Linked DNA regions of Sediminicoccus sp. KRV36. The protein of the gene in region 2 binds, or shares a complex with, the protein of the main gene of each other region. Links are inferred from orthologs where the notes say so. Each region holds a gene or a part of one and is shown on either strand. Other genes may lie near its edges.

Region 1 (5,523 bases), 410 kb from region 2 along the record:
CGTATCGTGACGTTGAACTCCGCCATCGCCGGGGTCCTGCCGAATTCCGAAGGCAGCCTGTTCTGCGTGACGGCATCATCCGTGCTGCGGCCGATCACAGGCGTCTACCGCCAGACCAGCGTGAATGCACCGGGCGGCGTGTCCTACGGCGCGACCTTGCGCTGCCCTGCCTGATCTTCGCGGCAGCGGCCCGGGGGGGGTTATGCCTTGCGCGCGCGCTTCGCTTTTGCCGCTACGGGTCCATGCCGTGCCAGGATGGGCTTGAGAAAGCGCCCCGTATGGCTCTCGGGGTTGGCCGCGATATCCTCCGGCGTGCCGGAAGCTACCACGCGCCCCCCGCCCTCACCGCCTTCGGGGCCGAGGTCGAGCACCCAATCGGCCGTCTTGATGACCTCCAGATTATGCTCGATCACCACCACAGTGTTCCCGGTATTCACCAGCGCGTGCAGCACATCGAGCAGCTTGCGCACATCCTCGAAATGCAGGCCGGTTGTCGGTTCATCCAGAATGTAGAGCGTGCGGCCGGTGGCGCGGCGCGAAAGCTCCTTGGCGAGCTTGATGCGCTGCGCCTCGCCGCCCGAAAGTGTCGTCGCCTGCTGGCCGAGATGGATGTAGCCCAGCCCCACCTCCTCCAGCATGCGCAGCTTTTCGTGGATGCTGGGCACGGCCGAGAAGAACTCGCGCCCCTCCGTCACGGTCATGTCCAGCACATCGGCGATGGACTTGCCGCGGAACTTCACTTCCAGGGTTTCGCGGTTGTAGCGCTTGCCCTTGCAGGTGTCGCAGGTGACGTAGACATCGGGCAGGAAGTGCATCTCGATCTTGATGACGCCGTCGCCCTGGCAGGCCTCGCAGCGGCCGCCCTTCACGTTGAAGCTGAAGCGGCCGGGCTTGTAGCCGCGGCCGCGTGAATCCGGCAGCTCGGAAAACCAGTCGCGGATCGGGGCAAACAGGCCGGTGTAGGTGGCCGGGTTGGAACGTGGCGTGCGGCCGATGGGCGACTGGTCAATATCAATCACCTTGTCCACCAGCTCGATCCCCTCGATGCGCTGGTGCGGTGCCGGCACGACGGAGGCGCCCATCAGCTTGCGCGAGAGGCCGTTGAACAGCGTCTCGATCACCAGCGTGGATTTGCCGCCGCCCGAGACGCCGGCGACGGCGGTGAAGGTGCCGAGCGGGAATTCGGCGGTCACGTCCTTCAGGTTGTTGCCCGTGGCCCCCACCACGCGCAGCAGGCGCTTCTTGTCGAAGGCGCGGCGTTGCGCCGGCATCGGGATTTCGCGGCGCCCCGAGAGATAGGCGCCGGTCAGGCTGTTGGGGTCGGCCGTGACTTCCTCGGGCGTGCCCTGGCTGACCACGGTGCCGCCGGCCTTGCCCGCACCAGGGCCGATATCCACCAGGTAATCGGCGCTGCGGATCGCATCCTCGTCATGCTCGACGACGATGACGGAATTGCCGATGTCGCGCAGCCGCCGCAGCGTCACCAGCAGGCGTTCATTGTCGCGCTGGTGCAGGCCGATGCTGGGCTCATCCAGCACATAGAGCACGCCCGTCAGGCCGGACCCGATCTGCGAGGCCAGGCGAATGCGCTGGCTCTCGCCGCCCGAGAGCGTGGCGCTGCTGCGCGAGAGCGAGAGATAGTCGAGCCCCACATCGTTGAGGAACTGCAAACGGTCCTCGATCTCGCGCAGGATGCGGCGGGCGATCTCCTGGCGCTGCGGTGTCAGCGTCGGCATCACGGCGCCGAACCAGTCCCGCGCACGCCGGATCGACAGCGCCGAGGCCTCGCCGATGTGGCAGCCCGCGACCTTCACGGCCAGGGACTGCGGCTTGAGGCGATGGCCATGGCAGACATGGCAGGGGCGATCGGCCTGGTAGCGCGCCATATCCTCGCGCACCCAGGGGTTGTCGCTTTCGCGGAAGCGGCGTTCCAGGTTCTTGATCACGCCCTCGAAGGGCTTTTGCACCTCATAGGCGCGCAGGCCGTCCTTGTAGCGCAGCGTGACGGGCTCGGTGCCGGTGCCGTGCAGGATCGCGTTCTGCGCCTCGGGCGGCAGCTCCTCCCAGGGCTTTTCCATGCCGATCTTGAGGTGCTTGGCGAGGCTGACCAGCGTCTGGTCATAATAGGGGCTGCTGGCATTGCCGGCCCAGGGGACGATGGCGCCCTCCTTCAGGCTCAGCGCCGGGTTGGGGATGACGAGTGCCGGGTCGAAGAAGCTTTCCGTGCCCAGGCCGTCACAGGTGGGGCAGGCGCCCTGCGGCGAGTTGAAGCTGAACAGCCGGGGCTCGATCTCCTCGATGGAGAAGCCCGAGACGGGGCAGGCGAATTTCTGGCTGAACACGGTCCGCTCGCCGCCATCGGCGTCGGCGCTGGCGCCGCCAGAAACGGTCTCGGCATAGGCAATGCCATCGGCCAGCGCCAAGGCTGTCTCGAAGCTGTCCGCCAGGCGCTGCGCCAGACCGTCCCGCACCACGACGCGGTCCACCACCACGTCAATATCGTGCTTCAGCTTCTTGTCGAGCTTCGGCGCCTCGCTGATCAGAGTGAGGGTGCCGTTGATCTTCACCCGCTCAAAGCCGCGGCGCTGATATTCCGAGAGCTCCTTGCGGTATTCGCCCTTCTTGCCGCGAATCACCGGGGCGAGGATCAGCAGCCGCGTTCCCTCGGGCATGTTCATCACGCGGTCCACCATCTGGCTGACGGTTTGCGCTTCGATCGGCAGGCCCGTCGCGGGCGAATAGGGCACGCCCACCCGCGCCCAGAGCAGGCGCATATAGTCGTGGATTTCCGTCACCGTGCCGACGGTGGAGCGCGGATTGTGCGAGGTGGTCTTCTGCTCGATGGAAATCGCGGGTGAAAGCCCCTCGATGCTGTCCACATCCGGCTTCTGCATGAGTTGCAGGAATTGCCGCGCATAGGCGCTGAGCGATTCGACGTAGCGCCGCTGCCCCTCCGCATAGATCGTATCGAAGGCGAGAGAGGATTTGCCCGAACCCGAAAGCCCGGTCAGCACCACCAGCTTGCCGCGTGGCAGGTCCAGATCCACCGATTTAAGATTATGCTGGCGCGCGCCGCGAATCCGGATGAGGTCAGCCTTGGGCGGCCCCGCTTTGGCCAGTGGGGCAGGGGGCGCGTCGCGCGGCATGGAAAGCACTCCGGGGGATAATGTTCGCGTTGTGTTCTGGGCGGTTTTGCACCATATCGTGGGGGAGTGCAAAGCCGAGGGCCGGGGCTGGCCCGGCCTCTTGGGAAAAGCTAGGTTCCGACACCGATTTGCAAGGAGGCTTGGCCCATGGCCGGCATCAATAAGGTTATTCTTCTGGGGCGCCTTGGCAAGGATCCCGAGGTGCGGAACTTCCAGAATGGCGGCAAGGTCGTGAAATTCGGCTTGGCGACCTCGGAGCGCTACAAGGACCGCGAAGGCAATCAGCAGGAACGCACCGAGTGGCATGACGTCGAAATCTACAATGACCGGCTGGGCGACGTCGCGGAGAAGTACCTGAAGAAGGGCAGCGAGGTTTACATCGAAGGCCAGATCGAGACGCAGAGCTTCACCGACAAGGACGGCAATGAGCGCAAGACGAAGCGCATCGTGCTCCGCCAGTTCCGCGGCGAATTGCAGCTGGTCGGCGGCCGCGCCTCGGGTGGCGGCGATATGGGCGAGGAACGCAGCTATTCCGGCGGCGGCGGTGAGCGCAGTTCGGCCCCGGCGCGGGCAGGCGCGCCGCGCGCGGGGTGGGATTCGGGGAAGAAGCCGGATATGGATGATGATATTCCCTTCTGAGGGATTGCGAGGGGCTTTGCCCCCCTCGCCCCCCAGCAGGGGACCAGTCCCCTGCACCCCATTTGTTGAAGGTGCAGGAAACTAAGTTTCCTGCCGGGGTCCAGGGGCAGAGCCCCTGGCCTTAAACCCAGGACCAAGATTCTTTGAGCGACGAAATCCCCAAGCCCCTGGACGTGGCCCCCATCGCCCTCGAAGAGGAGATGCGCCGCTCCTACCTCGACTACGCGATGTCCGTCATCGTCAGCCGCGCGCTGCCCGATGTGCGCGATGGCCTGAAGCCGGTGCATCGCCGCATCCTGTTTGCCATGCATGAGGCCGGCTACACGCCGGACAAGCCGCACCGCAAATCGGCCCGCGTGGTGGGTGACGTGATGGGCAAGTATCATCCGCACGGGGACAGCGCGATCTATGACGCCATGGTGCGCATGGCGCAGGGCTTCTCGATGCGCGTGCCGCTGGTGGATGGCCAGGGCAATTTCGGCTCGATGGATGGCGACCCGCCGGCGGCCATGCGCTACACCGAGGTCCGCCTCGCCAAGGCCGCCGGCGCGCTGCTGGAGGGCATTGACGAAGACACGGTGGATTTCACGCCGAACTACGACGAAAGCGCCAATGAGCCGCGCGTCCTGCCGGCCGCCTTCCCGAATTTGCTGGTGAATGGCGCGGGCGGCATCGCCGTCGGCATGGCGACCAACATCCCGCCGCACAACCCGACCGAGGTGATTGACGCCACGCTCAAGCTGGTGGCCGAGCCAGAGACGACGCTCGAAGAGCTGATGGCCATCATCCCCGGCCCGGATTTCCCGACGGGTGGCATCATCCTCGGCCGTGCCGGCATCCGCTCGGCCTTCGAGATGGGGCGCGGCTCCATCCCGCTGCGCGCCGATTGCGTGATCGAGGAGATGAAGGGCCAGCGCCAGGCCATCATCGTCAACGAAATCCCCTACCAGGTGAACAAGTCGGTCCTGATCGAGCGCATCGCCGAACTGGTGCGCTCCAAGCTGATCGAAGGCATCACCGACCTGCGCGATGAGAGTGACCGCTCGGGCCTGCGCATCGTGATCGAGCTGAAGCGCGAAGCCGTGGCGGAGGTGGTGCTGAACCAGCTCTACCGGATGACCTCGCTGCAGATCAGCTTCCCGGTGAATTTCCTGGCACTCAACGGCGGCCGCCCGCAGCAGATGGGCATCCGTGACGCGCTGCTGGCCTTCATCGCCTTCCGCGAGGAGGTGATCCTCCGCCGCTCGCGCCATCGGCTCATGAAGGCGCGGGAACGCGCGCACAACCTGGTGGGCCTCGCCATCGCGGTCGCCAATATCGACGCGGTGATCCGCCTGATCCGCGAGAGTGCGGATGCGGCCTCGGCCCGCGTGGCGCTGATGGCGCGGGACTGGCCGGCGGCCGATGTCGCCCCCCTGGTGGCGCTGGTGCAGGATGAGGGCAATGAGCTCTCGCCCGAAGGCACCATGCGCCTGACGGAAGCCCAGGCGCGCGGCATCCTGGAACTGCGCCTGCAACGCCTGACCGGGCTTGAGCGCGAGAAGATCGACGCGGAACTCAAGGAAGTCGGTGCCCGCATCGTGGAACTGCTGGAAATCCTCTCCAGCCGCCCGCGCCGCATGGAGGTGATGACCGAGGAGTTGCTCGCCGTTCGCGCCACGCTGCATTCGCCGCGGCTGACGCGGATCGTGGATTACGCGGCCGATATTGACGATGAGAGCCTGATCGCGCCGGCCTC
Region 2 (6,268 bases):
TGGTACCTGCATAGGGCCGCAGCGCCTGGATCAGATGCGAGGTATCGCCGGCGAAGGCCTGCCACCATTCATTCAGATAGCTGCCAACCACCGGAATTAGCAGGAACGTGGCCGAGAGATCGGGCAGGCCCTCGCTGAAAATCCGCTCGATCCAGTTGCGGATGCCATCAATATCCTCGCGCTGCACCGGCGTCGCGAAGATCAGCGGCAGGCCGATCAGCAGGAATTCGGCGGTGACCATGACGCCCGCCGCCGAACTGCGGCCAAGCTTCATCCGGTCCGTCAGGGCGCGATAAGCCGGCCAGGTGCAGAAGACCAGGATCACCGCCCAGAGCAAGGCCGAGATGAAGGGCCTCAGTACCAGGAAACACCCCGCCGCCAGGGCGAACGCCGCCAGCAGGCCGACCAGCCGCGCCAGTTGTTCCTTCGTCTCCATCATCCACCCTTTGCCCAGATCCGCAGGAAGACTGTAGCATGGTCAGGTGAATATCCTTGCACCACCCCAGCCGCGGCTTTCCGTCGAGATCGTCTTCGATCTCGTCTGCCCTTGGTGCTATCTGGGCATCCGGCGGCTGATGCGCGTGCTGACCGAGCGGCACGACCTCCAGCCCGACCTGCATTGGCGCCCCTTCCTGCTGAACCCCGAAATCGCACCCGGCGGAATCCCGCGGCAGGATTGGCTTGCGCGCAAGTTCGGCGGAGAGGATCGGGCGCGGCGGCTGCATGGCACCATCACCGATCTCGGCCGCGCCGAGGGCATCGAGTTCCGGTTTGACCTGCTGCGCCGCATCCCAGCCAGCCTGGATGCCCATCGCCTGTTGCGCTGGGCCGGCCGCCAGGCCTCGGTGGATCGCCTGGTGGAGCGGCTTTTCGCGGCCTATTTCTGCGAGGGGCTGGATATCGGCCAGAACACCACCCTGGCCGCGCTGGCTGGGGAGGAAGGCTTCGATTCGGCCGCCGCGCTGCGCTTCCTGGGCGGCGCTGGCGAGACGGAGTGGGTGCATCTGGAAAACCTCCGCGCCCATCGCCTCGGCATCAACGGCGTGCCCTGCTTCCTGGTGGATGGCGAGCATGCCATCGCCGGCGCGCAGGAGGCCGAGGTGCTGGAACGGCTGATCGAAGTGGCGCTGGCCGCCGGCTGAGGCAGACTACTCCACCCGCGCCCCGCTATCCCGCGCCGCCTGCGCCCAGATCGGCGCATCCCGCCGCAACTGGCTCGCGAAATCCTCGGGGCCGAGCCCAGTGAGCAGCAGGCGCATCGCCGCCAGTCGCTCCCGCCCCTGTGCTGTGCGGATCACGCCCAGCACGGCATCGGCGAGGCGCTGGATGATGGCGGGCGGGGTGCCAGCCCGCATGACCAGACCGTTGAAGCCCAGGATTTCCAACCCGCCCGCGAAGCCCAGCTCCTGGAAGGTTGGCACATCCGGCAGCGGTGCAATGCGTTGTGTCCCGGTCACCGCCAGGGCTTTGAGGCGCCCATCCGCCACCTGCGGGATGCTGACCGCCTCGTCATTGATGGACATGAAGGCGTGCCCTGCCAGCACGTCCTGCACCGCCGCAGCCGAGCCACGATACGGCACATGGGACATCCGCACGCCCGCCGCCTTTTCCAGCATGGCGCCATAAAGATGCGACGCGGAGCCGATGCCGAAGGAAGCATACGACAACTCCCCCGGCCGCTGCCGCGCGAGAGCGAGCAGTTCCGCCAGGGAATTGATCCCGCGATCGGGCCGCACCGTCAGTACCAGTGCGGCCGTGCCGAATTGCACAACAGGGGCCATGTCCCGGAAGGTGTCATAGGGCGGCCCTGGATGGATCACCGGATTGATCAGCGTGGTCGAGGCATTCACATAGAGCACGGAATAGCCATCGGGGGGCGCCGCCAGCACCGCCTGCGTGCCGATGATGCCCTGCGCGCCCGCACGATTCTCGACGATGATGGGCTGCGGCAGGACCGTGCGCAGCTGTTCGGCCAGCCAGCGGGCCACAACGTCGGTCTGGCCGCCGGGCGGATAGGGGGCGACGAGGCGGATCGGGCGGTCGGGCCAATGGCCCTGTGCGAAAGCCGGGGTTGCGGCTGCCAGGGCCAGCCCCGGAAGGGCACGGCGATGAAGCATCATGGGCATTCCTCCAGGGAGCCTCTCAGGGCTCCTCCGGGCGGAGGCTAGCGCTGCTGATCCGGGAATTCCCGCAAAATCGTCACGCTGCCTTTGCTTGCTCCACCACGCGCACCAGATTGGCCACCAAGCCGCGCGCTGCCTTCACCCGTGCGTCGAAGGGCAATTCCCGCAGCAAGGCCAGCTTGTGGTCCGGCCGGAGTGACACCAGCCCCTTCTGCGCCGAGACCCAGGCGACCAGCCCGGCCGGATTGGCGAAGCGGTTCTTGTGGAAGGCGATCACCACGCCCTTCGGCCCGGCATCCACCTTCTCCACCCCCGCAGCCCGGCATTGCAGCTTGAGGCCCACCACCTGCAGCAAATTCTCGACCTCCACGGGGATTGGCCCGAAGCGGTCGGCGAATTCGGCGGCGATCGCCTCCACCTCGGCATCCGTCTCCAGCGCGCCGATACGGCGATAGAGCCCCAGGCGCACGGGCAGTTCCTGCACATAGGTCTCGGGGATGAGCACGGGCAGGCCGAGGTTGATCTGCGGCGTGAATTTCCCGTCCGCCTCGCGTGAGCGCTTGGCGCCGGCGCGCAGATCGGCCACCGCCTCTTCCAGCATTTCCTGATAGAGCTCGATGCCGACCTCGCGGATCTGGCCGGATTGCTCCTCGCCCAGCAGATTGCCGGCGCCACGGATGTCCAGATCATGGCTTGCCAGCGTGAAGCCGGCGCCGAGATTATCCAGCGTCTGCATCACCTCCAGCCGCTTCTGAGAGGTGGGGGAAAGCCGGTGATGCGGCGGCCAGGTGAGATAGGCATAGCCCCGCTGCTTGCCGCGTCCCACGCGCCCGCGCAGCTGATAGAGCTGACCCAGGCCGAACATGTCGGCCCGGTGGATGATCAGCGTGTTGACCGCAGGCATGTCGAGGCCGGATTCCACGATATTGGTGGCCAGCAGGATATCGTATTTGCCATCGCCGAATTCGGTCATCACCTGCTCGAGTTCGGTCGGCGCCAGGCGGCCATGCGCCTGCACCACCCGCGCCTCGGGGGCGACTTCGGTGAGGCGCTCGGCCATCTTGGCCATGTCCTCGATGCGCGGCACCACCACGAAGATCTGGCCGCCGCGGAAGCGCTCGCGTTGCACCGCCTCACGCAGCACCAGGCTGTCCCAGGGCATGATGAAGGTGCGCACCGCCAACCGGTCCACTGGCGGCGTCGCGATCACGCTCATCTCCCGCACGCCTGAAAGCGCCAGTTGCAGGGTGCGCGGAATGGGCGTTGCGGTCAGGGTCAGCACATGCACGCCGGCTTCGAGTTCCTTCAGCCGTTCCTTGTGCTTCACGCCGAAATGCTGCTCCTCATCCACGATGACGAGGGCGAGATTGTCAAAGCCGATGGTCTTGCCCAGCAGCGCATGCGTGCCGACCACGATATCCACCGAGCCATCCGCCAGGCCCGCCTTTACCGCCGCCGCATCCTTGGCCGTCACCATGCGCGAGAGCTGCGCCACCTTCACCGGCAGGCCCCCAAAGCGCGCCGAAAACACGCGATGATGCTGGCGCGCCAGCAGCGTCGTCGGCACCACCACCGCCACCTGGCTGCCGGACATGGCGACGGTGAAGGCGGCGCGCAGCGCCACCTCCGTCTTGCCGAAGCCGACATCGCCGCAGATCAGCCGGTCCATGGGCTTGCCCGCGGCCAGATCCTCCAGCACGTCGGCGATGGCGCGGGCCTGATCATCGGTTTCGATGTAGGGGAAGCGCGCGCAGAATTCGTCCCAGGCGCCCTCGGGCGGGGCCATCATCGGCGCCTCGCGCGTCTGGCGTTCCGCGGCGATGCGGATCAGCGCGCCCGCCATATCGGCGATGCGCTGCTTGGCCTTGGATTTGCGCGCCTGCCAGGACGCACCGCCCAGCTTGTCGAGCGCGACACCGCCCGTCTCGCTGCCAAAGCGGGACAGGATCTCGATGTTCTCGACCGGGACAAACAGCTTGTCATTGCCATCATAGATCATGCGCAGGCAATCATGCGGCGCACCGCTCACTTCGATGGTGGCCAGCCCATCATAGCGGCCAATGCCGTGGTCCTGATGGACCAGAAGATCGCCCACTTCGATTTGCGTGGCATCCGCGATGAATTGATCGGCGCGCTTTTTGCGGCGGGCTGGGCGCGCGATGCGCTCGCCCAGCAGATCCTGCTCGGCGGTGATCGAGAGTTTTTCGGCGGTGAAGCCTCGCTCCAGGCCCAGAATTCCAACGCCGACCACACCGGGTGACAGCCGCTGGAACTGGTAGAAATCGTCCACTGGCTCGGCCGCCACGCGATTCTCGCGCAGCAGGGCCACCAGGCGCTCGCGGGAGCCCCGCGTCCAGGCGGCCAGCATGGGCTGCCGGCCGCGCCCGCGCTCAGTCTCGGCGTGGGCGGCATAGGCGGAGAACAGGTTTTCCCCAGCCTGGCGGATTTCGGTGAAAAGCCGCCCAGCCCGGCCGCCGGCGTCAAACCCCTCGGCGCCCTCAGGCTTGTGGAAGGGCGAGAAGTTGAATTGCCGGCCCTGGGCCAACATGGCCCCCCAGCCGGCGCGGTCGAGGTAGAGGCGGCCCGGGGGCGCCGGGCGATACGGCACTTCGCCCTCGCTGATACGGGCGGGAATGCGCCGGGCTTCATAGTGGTCCTGGATCATCTCCAGCCTGGCCGAAAGCGCTTCCTCGGCCTGGGAATCGAGGCTCACGGAAGCCCCGGGCAGATAGTCGAGCAGCGTTTCCATCGTCGCGTGGAACAGCCCGGCCCAATGCTCCATGCCCGGGTGGCGGCGTCCTGCGCTGATGGCGGCATACAGCGGGTCTTCCGCTGCCGCATTGCCAAACAACTCCCGATAGGCGGAGCGGAAACGCTCGATCGAGGCAGGGTCCAGGAACACCTCGCCCACCGGACGCAGGGTCAGCCGTTCGACATGGGCGCCGCTGCGCTGCGTGCCGGTATCCAGCCTGCGGATGCTCTCGATCTCATCGCCGAAGAGATCGAGGCGGAGCGGCTCCGCCTCGCCCGAGGGGAAGAGGTCCAGGATGCCGCCGCGCACGGCGTATTCACCCGGCTCCATGACGGTGCCGGTGCGGTTGTAGCCATTGGTTTCCAGGAAGGCCGTGATCCGCTCGATGCTGGTGCGCCCGCCCTTGCGCAGCAGCAGCGCCGAATCGGCGAAGGCGGTGCGCGGCGGCACGCGCTGGATCAGCGCATTCACCGTGGTCAGCACGATGCGCGGACGCGTCGGTGGCGCGGTGAGTTCGGCCAATGTGGCCACGCGTTCGGCGATCAGCTCGGGGTTGGGCGAGACACGGTCATAGGGCAGGCAGTCCCAGGCCGGCAGGCGCAGGATCTCCGCCTCGGGCATGAAGAAGGCCAGCGCATCGGCCATGCGGGCCATGCGGGCATCATCGCGGCAGACATGCAGGACGGGTTCCTGCGTCTCGGCGCGGCGCTGGCGGAGAAGAAGCGCGTCATAGCCCTCAGGCGCGCCATAGACGTTGAGACCCTGCGCAGCACCCCGCTTGCCGCTGCGCTCCGCTCCGCGATCGGACGCGTCGTCGCCCGGCCGATTCACGCTGCGCTCCGCTTCGCGATCGGACGTGTCACCGCCCGGCCGATTCACGCTGCGCTCCGCTTCGCGATCGGACGTGTCACCGCCCGGCCGATTCACGCTGCGCTCCGCTTCGCGATCGGACGCGTCACTGCCCGGCCGATTCACGCTGCGCTCCGCTTCGCGATCGGACGGATTCACTTCAAATGATCCGGCTTGCCCGCGCCGGGCGCGGCACTCTCGGCGGCGATCCGGTCCAGCAGGGGGCCGCGCGCATCCAGGGGAATCGGACGGCGGCCGGAGAGCCAATCGGCCAGATCCACATCCGGCAATTCCATGATGGCATCCAGCTCGTCCAGTTCGGCAGCCGTCAGGCTCGCGATATGCCGGCGCACAAAGCCGCCGAACATCAGGTCGCACTCCTTGGTGCCGCGATGCAGCGCGCGGAACAGCATCCGGCGCTGGCGATGGGAGAGCTCGGGGGCTTCGTCAGGACTCGTCACACGAGGCATATAGGGGGTTGTGAACCCGAGTGTCAGCCTCTCGAACCTGTTTGAACCGCTCGAAACCCTGCCGGGGGTCGGGC

What was found.
Region 1: the proteins of mfd (region 2) and uvrA are in contact, whole or in part, in a crystal structure (PDB 4DFC), measured with the Escherichia coli proteins. The link is inferred for Sediminicoccus sp. KRV36 from one-to-one orthologs.

The regions. Positions count from the first base shown.
Region 1 is NZ_CP085081.1:3,609,715-3,615,237, reverse strand. Bases 1-3,524 are described here. They hold uvrA (excinuclease ABC subunit UvrA), read right to left. Parts: upstream 3,147-3,524; coding sequence 201-3,146; downstream 1-200. Other genes in these bases: ssb (single-stranded DNA-binding protein), read left to right, coding at 3,294-3,524; LHU95_RS17050 (hypothetical protein), read left to right, coding at 1-174. Also shown: more of ssb, read left to right, coding at 3,525-3,785; gyrA (DNA gyrase subunit A), read left to right, coding at 3,986-5,523. UniProt on the Escherichia coli protein: The UvrABC repair system catalyzes the recognition and processing of DNA lesions. UvrA is an ATPase and a DNA-binding protein. A damage recognition complex composed of 2 UvrA and 2 UvrB subunits scans DNA for abnormalities.
Region 2 is NZ_CP085081.1:3,198,291-3,204,558, forward strand. Bases 2,000-6,268 are described here. They hold mfd (transcription-repair coupling factor), read right to left. Parts: upstream 5,884-6,268; coding sequence 2,200-5,883; downstream 2,000-2,199. Other genes in these bases: LHU95_RS15140 (tripartite tricarboxylate transporter substrate binding protein), read right to left, coding at 2,000-2,120; LHU95_RS15150 (succinate dehydrogenase assembly factor 2), read right to left, coding at 5,880-6,194; recG (ATP-dependent DNA helicase RecG), read left to right, coding at 6,205-6,268. Also shown: LHU95_RS15130 (AI-2E family transporter), read right to left, coding at 1-439; LHU95_RS15135 (DsbA family oxidoreductase), read left to right, coding at 483-1,142; more of LHU95_RS15140, read right to left, coding at 1,149-1,999. UniProt on the Escherichia coli protein: Couples transcription and DNA repair by recognizing RNA polymerase (RNAP) stalled at DNA lesions. Mediates ATP-dependent release of RNAP and its truncated transcript from the DNA, and recruitment of nucleotide excision repair machinery to the damaged site.